DNA from 3 places in the Liquorilactobacillus nagelii DSM 13675 genome. Region 3 is predicted to be linked to each of the others. Evidence: a T-box and tRNA genes for the amino acid it is inferred to sense, from the RefSeq annotation. Region 3 holds a T-box; the other regions hold tRNA genes.
What was found. The T-box of region 3 lies ahead of ileS (isoleucine--tRNA ligase). A T-box ahead of a tRNA ligase gene usually reads a tRNA of that ligase, here a tRNA-Ile.

Region 1 (3,281 bases), 1.2 Mb from region 3:
GTTCTCTCGCTCACCTGAGGATTCTCTCCTCGACTACCTGTGTCGGTTTGCGGTACGGGCAGCTTTGATCTCACTAGAAGCTTTTCTCGGCAGTGTGACATCAGCACCTTCACTACTTAAATTTCGCTACTCATCACAACTTGTCCTTATGTCAGCAAGCATTTTACTCACTAACAGACTTGTTGCTTGAACACACCTCCAACAGTGTGCGTGCTTAGCCTCCTGCGTCCCTCCATTGCTCAAACAATCATTGCTGGTACAGGAATCTCAACCTGTTATCCATCGCCTACGCCTTGCGGCCTCAGCTTAGGTCCCGACTAACCCTGGGTGGACGAGCCTTCCCCAGGAAACCTTAGTCATTCGGTGGACAGGATTCTCACCTGTCTTGCGCTACTCATACCGGCATTCTCACTTCTAAGCGCTCCACTGGTCCTTACGATCCAGCTTCTCCGCCCTTAGAACGCTCTCCTACCACGCAACCTTACGGTTGCATCCACAATTTCGGTAATATGTTTAGCCCCGGTACATTTTCGGCGCAGGATCACTCGACTAGTGAGCTATTACGCACTCTTTAAATGGTGGCTGCTTCTGAGCCAACATCCTAGTTGTCTGTGCAATTCCACATCCTTTTCCACTTAACATATATTTAGGGACCTTAATTGGTGGTCTGGGCTGTTTCCCTTTCGACTACGGATCTTATCACTCGCAGTCTGACTCCCGAAGATAAATATATGGCATTCGGAGTTTATCTGAATTCAGTAACCCAAGACGGGCCCCTAGTTCAAACAGTGCTCTACCTCCATTATCCTAACTTCGAGGCTAGCCCTAAAGCTATTTCGGAGAGAACCAGCTATCTCCAAGTTCGTTTGGAATTTCTCCGCTACCCACATCTCATCTCAGCATTTTTCAACATACACGAGTTCGGTCCTCCAGTGCGTTTTACCACACCTTCAACCTGGACATGGGTAGGTCACCTGGTTTCGGGTCTACGTCTGCATACTAATTCGCCCTCTTCAGACTCGCTTTCGCTACGGCTCCATCATTTACGACTTAACCTTGCATACAAACGTAACTCGCCGGTTCATTCTACAAAAGGCACGCTATCACCCGTTAACGGGCTCTAACTACTTGTAGGCACATGGTTTCAGGAACTATTTCACTCCCCTTCCGGGGTGCTTTTCACCTTTCCCTCACGGTACTGGTTCACTATCGGTCACTAGGTAGTATTTAGCCTTGGGAGATGGTCCTCCCGGATTCCGACGGAATTTCACGTGTTCCGCCGTACTCAGGATCCTGAACTGAGGGAAAACGATTTTGTCTACGGGGCTCTCACCTTATTTTGCTGACCTTCCCAGATCATTCGACTATCGTTTTCTTTGTTAACTCAAATGTTCAGTCCTACAACCCTAGAAAGCAAGCTTTCTAGTTTGGGCTCTTCCCGCTTCGCTCGCCGCTACTGGGGGAATCGAGTTTTCTTTATCTTCCTGCAGGTACTTAGATGTTTCAGTTCCCTGCGTTTGCTTCTAACTAGTCTATGTATTCAACTAGCAGTAATAGCTCATTACAGCTATTGGGTTGCCCCATTCGGAAATCTCCGGATCACAGCTTACTTACAGCTCCCCGGAGCATATCGGTGTTAGTCCCGTCCTTCATCAGCTCCTAGTGCCAAGGCATCCACCATGCGCCCTTATTAACTTAACCTTGTTTTACCTGCGGTAAAACGGTTATGAGTTTGCGTCAAGAACTTCTTGTTCAAAACTCTTTTAATACGCGGTGTTCTCGGTTTAATAAAAAAGATATTATCTGGTTTTCAAAGAACAAAACTGATGGTTTTACCATCAATGGAGCCTAACGGGATCGAACCGATGACCTCCTGCGTGCAAAGCAGGCGCTCTCCCATCTGAGCTAAGGCCCCATATCAAAAGGATGGGCCTAAATGGACTTGAACCATCGACCTCACGCTTATCAGGCGTGCGCTCTAAACCAGCTGAGCTATAGGCCCATACATCCTCAAGAGAGTAGACCTCTCAAAACTAAACAAAGTTTCGTGCTTGTGCAGGTTCCGTTTCTATCCTTAGAAAGGAGGTGATCCAGCCGCAGGTTCTCCTACGGCTACCTTGTTACGACTTCACCCCAATCATCTGTCCCACCTTAGACGGCTGGCTCCTATTGGTTACCCCACCGGCTTTGGGTGTTACAAACTCTCATGGTGTGACGGGCGGTGTGTACAAGGCCCGGGAACGTATTCACCGCGGCATGCTGATCCGCGATTACTAGCGATTCCGACTTCATGCAGGCGAGTTGCAGCCTGCAATCCGAACTGAGAACGACTTTCAGAGATTAGCTTAACCTCGCGGTCTAGCGACTCGTTGTATCGTCCATTGTAGCACGTGTGTAGCCCAGGTCATAAGGGGCATGATGATTTGACGTCATCCCCACCTTCCTCCGGTTTGTCACCGGCAGTCTTGCCAGAGTGCCCAACTTAATGCTGGCAACTGACAATAAGGGTTGCGCTCGTTGCGGGACTTAACCCAACATCTCACGACACGAGCTGACGACAACCATGCACCACCTGTCATTCTGTCCCCGAAGGGAACACCTAATCTCTTAGGCTATCAGAAGATGTCAAGACCTGGTAAGGTTCTTCGCGTTGCTTCGAATTAAACCACATGCTCCACCGCTTGTGCGGGCCCCCGTCAATTCCTTTGAGTTTCAACCTTGCGGTCGTACTCCCCAGGCGGAATGCTTAATGCGTTTGCTGCGGCACTGAAGGGCGGAAACCCTCCAACACTTAGCATTCATCGTTTACAGCGTGGACTACCAGGGTATCTAATCCTGTTTGCTACCCACGCTTTCGAACCTCAGCGTCAGTTACAGACCAGAGAGCCGCTTTCGCCACTGGTGTTCTTCCATATATCTACGCATTTCACCGCTACACATGGAGTTCCACTCTCCTCTTCTGCACTCAAGTCTCCCAGTTTCCAATGCACGACTTCGGTTAAGCCGAAGGCTTTCACATCAGACTTAAAAGACCGCCTGCGTTCCCTTTACGCCCAATAAATCCGGACAACGCTTGCCACCTACGTATTACCGCGGCTGCTGGCACGTAGTTAGCCGTGGCTTTCTGGCCAGATACCGTCACTGCACGAGCAGTTACTCTCGCACACGTTCTTCTCTGACAACAGAGTTTTACGATCCGAAAACCTTCTTCACTCACGCGGCGTTGCTCCATCAGACTTTCGTCCATTGTGGAAGATTCCCTACTGCTGCCTCCCGTAGGA
Region 2 (3,281 bases), 280 kb from region 3:
AGAAGAACGTGTGCGAGAGTAACTGTTCGTGCAGTGACGGTATCTGGCCAGAAAGCCACGGCTAACTACGTGCCAGCAGCCGCGGTAATACGTAGGTGGCAAGCGTTGTCCGGATTTATTGGGCGTAAAGGGAACGCAGGCGGTCTTTTAAGTCTGATGTGAAAGCCTTCGGCTTAACCGAAGTCGTGCATTGGAAACTGGGAGACTTGAGTGCAGAAGAGGAGAGTGGAACTCCATGTGTAGCGGTGAAATGCGTAGATATATGGAAGAACACCAGTGGCGAAAGCGGCTCTCTGGTCTGTAACTGACGCTGAGGTTCGAAAGCGTGGGTAGCAAACAGGATTAGATACCCTGGTAGTCCACGCTGTAAACGATGAATGCTAAGTGTTGGAGGGTTTCCGCCCTTCAGTGCCGCAGCAAACGCATTAAGCATTCCGCCTGGGGAGTACGACCGCAAGGTTGAAACTCAAAGGAATTGACGGGGGCCCGCACAAGCGGTGGAGCATGTGGTTTAATTCGAAGCAACGCGAAGAACCTTACCAGGTCTTGACATCTTCTGATAGCCTAAGAGATTAGGTGTTCCCTTCGGGGACAGAATGACAGGTGGTGCATGGTTGTCGTCAGCTCGTGTCGTGAGATGTTGGGTTAAGTCCCGCAACGAGCGCAACCCTTATTGTCAGTTGCCAGCATTAAGTTGGGCACTCTGGCAAGACTGCCGGTGACAAACCGGAGGAAGGTGGGGATGACGTCAAATCATCATGCCCCTTATGACCTGGGCTACACACGTGCTACAATGGACGATACAACGAGTCGCTAGACCGCGAGGTTGAGCTAATCTCTGAAAGTCGTTCTCAGTTCGGATTGCAGGCTGCAACTCGCCTGCATGAAGTCGGAATCGCTAGTAATCGCGGATCAGCATGCCGCGGTGAATACGTTCCCGGGCCTTGTACACACCGCCCGTCACACCATGAGAGTTTGTAACACCCAAAGCCGGTGGGGTAACCAATAGGAGCCAGCCGTCTAAGGTGGGACAGATGATTGGGGTGAAGTCGTAACAAGGTAGCCGTAGGAGAACCTGCGGCTGGATCACCTCCTTTCTAAGGATAGAAACGGAACCTGCACAAGCACGAAACTTTGTTTAGTTTTGAGAGGTCTACTCTCTTGAGGATGTATGGGCCTATAGCTCAGCTGGTTTAGAGCGCACGCCTGATAAGCGTGAGGTCGATGGTTCAAGTCCATTTAGGCCCATCCTTTTGATATGGGGCCTTAGCTCAGATGGGAGAGCGCCTGCTTTGCACGCAGGAGGTCATCGGTTCGATCCCGTTAGGCTCCATTGATGGTAAAACCATCAGTTTTGTTCTTTGAAAACCAGATAATATCTTTTTTATTAAACCGAGAACACCGCGTATTAAAAGAGTTTTGAACAAGAAGTTCTTGACGCAAACTCATAACCGTTTTACCGCAGGTAAAACAAGGTTAAGTTAATAAGGGCGCATGGTGGATGCCTTGGCACTAGGAGCTGATGAAGGACGGGACTAACACCGATATGCTCCGGGGAGCTGTAAGTAAGCTGTGATCCGGAGATTTCCGAATGGGGCAACCCAATAGCTGTAATGAGCTATTACTGCTAGTTGAATACATAGACTAGTTAGAAGCAAACGCAGGGAACTGAAACATCTAAGTACCTGCAGGAAGATAAAGAAAACTCGATTCCCCCAGTAGCGGCGAGCGAAGCGGGAAGAGCCCAAACTAGAAAGCTTGCTTTCTAGGGTTGTAGGACTGAACATTTGAGTTAACAAAGAAAACGATAGTCGAATGATCTGGGAAGGTCAGCAAAATAAGGTGAGAGCCCCGTAGACAAAATCGTTTTCCCTCAGTTCAGGATCCTGAGTACGGCGGAACACGTGAAATTCCGTCGGAATCCGGGAGGACCATCTCCCAAGGCTAAATACTACCTAGTGACCGATAGTGAACCAGTACCGTGAGGGAAAGGTGAAAAGCACCCCGGAAGGGGAGTGAAATAGTTCCTGAAACCATGTGCCTACAAGTAGTTAGAGCCCGTTAACGGGTGATAGCGTGCCTTTTGTAGAATGAACCGGCGAGTTACGTTTGTATGCAAGGTTAAGTCGTAAATGACGGAGCCGTAGCGAAAGCGAGTCTGAAGAGGGCGAATTAGTATGCAGACGTAGACCCGAAACCAGGTGACCTACCCATGTCCAGGTTGAAGGTGTGGTAAAACGCACTGGAGGACCGAACTCGTGTATGTTGAAAAATGCTGAGATGAGATGTGGGTAGCGGAGAAATTCCAAACGAACTTGGAGATAGCTGGTTCTCTCCGAAATAGCTTTAGGGCTAGCCTCGAAGTTAGGATAATGGAGGTAGAGCACTGTTTGAACTAGGGGCCCGTCTTGGGTTACTGAATTCAGATAAACTCCGAATGCCATATATTTATCTTCGGGAGTCAGACTGCGAGTGATAAGATCCGTAGTCGAAAGGGAAACAGCCCAGACCACCAATTAAGGTCCCTAAATATATGTTAAGTGGAAAAGGATGTGGAATTGCACAGACAACTAGGATGTTGGCTCAGAAGCAGCCACCATTTAAAGAGTGCGTAATAGCTCACTAGTCGAGTGATCCTGCGCCGAAAATGTACCGGGGCTAAACATATTACCGAAATTGTGGATGCAACCGTAAGGTTGCGTGGTAGGAGAGCGTTCTAAGGGCGGAGAAGCTGGATCGTAAGGACCAGTGGAGCGCTTAGAAGTGAGAATGCCGGTATGAGTAGCGCAAGACAGGTGAGAATCCTGTCCACCGAATGACTAAGGTTTCCTGGGGAAGGCTCGTCCACCCAGGGTTAGTCGGGACCTAAGCTGAGGCCGCAAGGCGTAGGCGATGGATAACAGGTTGAGATTCCTGTACCAGCAATGATTGTTTGAGCAATGGAGGGACGCAGGAGGCTAAGCACGCACACTGTTGGAGGTGTGTTCAAGCAACAAGTCTGTTAGTGAGTAAAATGCTTGCTGGCATAAGGACAAGTTGTGATGAGTAGCGAAATTTAAGTAGTGAAGGTGCTGATGTCATACTGCCGAGAAAAGCTTCTAGTGAGATCAAAGCTGCCCGTACCGCAAACCGACACAGGTAGTCGAGGAGAGAATCCTCAGGTGAGCGAGAGAACTCTCGTTAAGGAACTCGGCAAAATGACCCCGTAACTTCGGGAGAAGGGGTGCTGAGCGTAAGCTCAGCCGCAGTGAAAAGGCCCAGGCGACTGTTTATCAAAAACA
Region 3 (3,281 bases):
TTTATCATGGCGATTAGACACAGTGTTAGCAATGGTTTTTCATTTTTCACGTAAAAAAGCTAAGGAACTTTTGGCGGCTGATAAAGTTCAATTAAACTGGTCTCGTTTAAATCGACCAGATACGCAATTGAAATTACAGGATGTTTTATCAGTGCGTGGATATGGCAGAGTAAAATTAGTTAGTACAACAGGTGTTTCTAAACGCGGACGAATTCATTTGCAAGTAGATATTTTAAAAAAATAATACATAGCTGGAGGTGTTGGGGATATGGCATTGACCCCGTTAGATATTCATAATAAAGAATTTCGTGTAAAATTGCGTGGTTATGATCAAGATGAAGTAAATGATTTCTTAGACCAAATTATCAAAGATTATGAGATGACTCTCAAAGATAATAGTCGTTTGACGGAATCACTGAAGCAAAATCAGGAAAAATTAAAGTATTTTAACGATCTAAAAGATTCATTAAATCAATCTATTATTGTTGCACAAGAAGCCGCTGATCGCGTGAAATCTAATTCACAGCGTGAGGCTGACATCACTAAACGTGAAGCTCAGAAACAAGCAGAGGATGTAATTTCTGAGGCTCATGAGAAAGCCCATGAGATTATTGAACAAGCTTCACAAAAAGCAAAGAGATTAATTTTTGAAACGGACGATTTGAAAAAACAAGCACGTATTTTCCGTCAGAAGTTACAAGTTATGTTGGAATCACAGTTGGAAGTCGTTAAAGGAAGCGAATGGGACGATATTTTGCGTCAGGGGGATACTAGCGACTATGAAGCAATTCAAGAAGTAATTCGTCGCGATGAAGACCTTGACAAGCAGGCAGCTAAGGCAGTACAATCAGTCTCAAACAGTGAAACTGTTGAACCGACTGATGATGAAGCTGCAGCATTAGTATCAGAAGATTCAACAAAAAAGGCAGTTGTTATTTTCCCTGATGAGGAAGATGAAGGACAGCACTTTTCTGAGGATTCACAAAAGAAATAGTTAATTAAAGCAGAACAAGATTAATTTAGCAGATGGTTTAGAGAGTCGACGTTTTGGTGAAAAGTCGAACCCAACACTAAATTGATTATCATCTGCTCAAGAAAGTAAAACTGAACCAAAGTAGGTTTTGCCGGTTCATAACCGTTAACCAATGTTAGAGAAGAATACAGTATTAACATTGTGTTCTTAAATCTGGGTGGTACCACGAAGAATTCGTCCCTTTACGGACGGGTTCTTTTTTATTTTTCGAAAGGGTGATCAAATGCGAGTCAAAGAAACGTTAAATCTAGGTAAGACTAAATTTCCAATGCGTGGAAATTTACCAGTACGTGAAGTAGAGCGACAAAATGAATGGGAAGAAAATAAAGTTTATGAGCAACGTCAAAAGCTAAATGAAGGTAAACCAACATTTGTATTGCATGATGGACCGCCATATGCAAACGGAAATATTCATATGGGACATGCATTAAATAAAATTTCGAAAGATTTTATTGTCCGTTCAAAATCAATGATGGGATTCCGTAGTCCATATGTTCCAGGATGGGACACGCATGGCCTGCCAATTGAACAACAATTGAAAAAGGCTGGAGTCGATCGAAAAACTTTATCAGTTGCTGATTTTCGAGAAAAATGTCGTGAATATGCTTTGAAGCAAGTTGACAAACAACGTGCCGATTTTAAACGCTTGGGTGTAGCTGGTGAATGGGATAATCCTTATTTGACACTAGATCCAAAATTTGAAGCTCAAGAAATTCGAGTTTTCGGCAAAATGGCTGAACGAGGCTTGATCTATAAAGGCAAAAAACCAGTTTTTTGGTCATGGTCTTCGGAGTCCGCTTTAGCCGAAGCTGAAGTTGAATATCATGATGTGACATCACCATCAGCATTTTATGGTGAAAAAGTGATTGATGGTAAAGGAGTTTTGGACGAGAACACCTATTTAGTTGTTTGGACAACTACACCATGGACAATTCCAGCTTCTGAAGGAATTACGGTTGATCGGGATTTTGATTATGCATTGGTTAAACCAGTCGGTGAAGAACGTAAATTTGTTTTGGCAGCTGAATTAATTGAGAAATGTGCCGAGTTATTTGGTTGGCAACAGTATCAAGTTGTTAAAACATTCAAAGGTCAAGACTTGGAATATGTAACCGCACAGCATCCTTTTTATCCTGAACGAAAATTGTTGACCATGTTGGGCGACTTTGTAACTTTAGATGCAGGGACTGGATTGGTTCATACAGCTCCTGGCTTTGGTGAAGATGATTTCAATGTTGGTAAACAATACGGTTTGGATATTTATGTTCCAGTTGATGATAAGGGCTACTTGACACCGGATACTGGTAAAGATTTTGCAGGTGTTTTCTATGATGATGCTAATGAAATTTCACTTAATAAATTAAAAGCAGCTGGACTATTACTGAAGTACATGCCAATTGAACATAGTTATCCCTTCGATTGGCGGACCAAAAAACCAATTATTTTCCGAGCAACGCCGCAATGGTTTGCTTCAGTTGACAAAATTCGAACAGAAATTTTGGATGCAATTGATGAAGTTAAGTTCTTCCCAGATTGGGGTCAAAAACGCTTGCATAATATGATTGCTGATCGTGGCGATTGGGTAATCTCGCGTCAACGCGTTTGGGGTGTTCCATTACCAATTTTCTATGGTGAAGATGGTGAAGCAATTATTACCAAAGAAACGGTTAACCATGTTGCCGACTTAATTGAAGAAAATGGGTCAAATATTTGGTTCCAACGCGAAGCTAAGGATCTTTTGCCAGTTGGTTTTACTAGTGAACATTCTCCTAATGGTAAGTTCACTAAAGAAAATGACATTATGGATGTTTGGTTTGACTCAGGCTCATCTCATCAAGGAGTACTGGCCGCACGGGATTATTTAACTTACCCATGTGATATGTATCTTGAAGGATCTGATCAGTATCGCGGCTGGTTTAACTCAAGTTTGATTACCAGTGTAGCTGTTTCGGGTCACGCACCATATAAACAGGTTTTGTCACAAGGATTTACGCTTGACGGTAAGGGTCGTAAGATGAGTAAATCTTTAGGAAATACAATTGTTCCAGCTAAAGTTATTAAACAATTTGGTGCTGAAATTATCCGTCTATGGGTGTTAAGTGTTGATTCGTCGGCTGATGTTCGGGTTTCAATGGAAAGCTTTAGCCAAATTTCAGAAGCATACCGGAAGATTCGCAATACAATTCGTTTCTTGTTAGCTAATACAACTGATTTTGAACCAGAAACTGATCAGGTATCATTTGAAGAA

Region 1: it encodes a tRNA-Ile, which carries the amino acid that the T-box ahead of ileS (isoleucine--tRNA ligase) is inferred to sense. The anticodon was not compared.
Region 2: it encodes a tRNA-Ile, which carries the amino acid that the T-box ahead of ileS (isoleucine--tRNA ligase) is inferred to sense. The anticodon was not compared.

Annotation. Positions count from the first base shown of each region.
Region 1 covers NZ_CP049304.1:1,741,307-1,744,587, forward strand. The annotation lists rRNA gene G6O73_RS08920 (23S ribosomal RNA) at 1-1,701, opposite strand, end outside; tRNA gene G6O73_RS08925 (tRNA-Ala) at 1,843-1,915, opposite strand; tRNA gene G6O73_RS08930 (tRNA-Ile) at 1,928-2,002, opposite strand; rRNA gene G6O73_RS08935 (16S ribosomal RNA) at 2,079-3,281, opposite strand, start outside.
Region 2 covers NZ_CP049304.1:162,802-166,082, forward strand. The annotation lists rRNA gene G6O73_RS00815 (16S ribosomal RNA) at 1-1,097, shown strand, start outside; tRNA gene G6O73_RS00820 (tRNA-Ile) at 1,174-1,248, shown strand; tRNA gene G6O73_RS00825 (tRNA-Ala) at 1,261-1,333, shown strand; rRNA gene G6O73_RS00830 (23S ribosomal RNA) at 1,475-3,281, shown strand, end outside.
Region 3 covers NZ_CP049304.1:445,282-448,562, forward strand. The annotation lists gene G6O73_RS02385 (YlmH family RNA-binding protein) at 1-244, shown strand, start outside; gene G6O73_RS02390 (DivIVA domain-containing protein) at 269-994, shown strand; T-box leader at 989-1,218, shown strand; gene ileS (isoleucine--tRNA ligase) at 1,257-3,281, shown strand, end outside.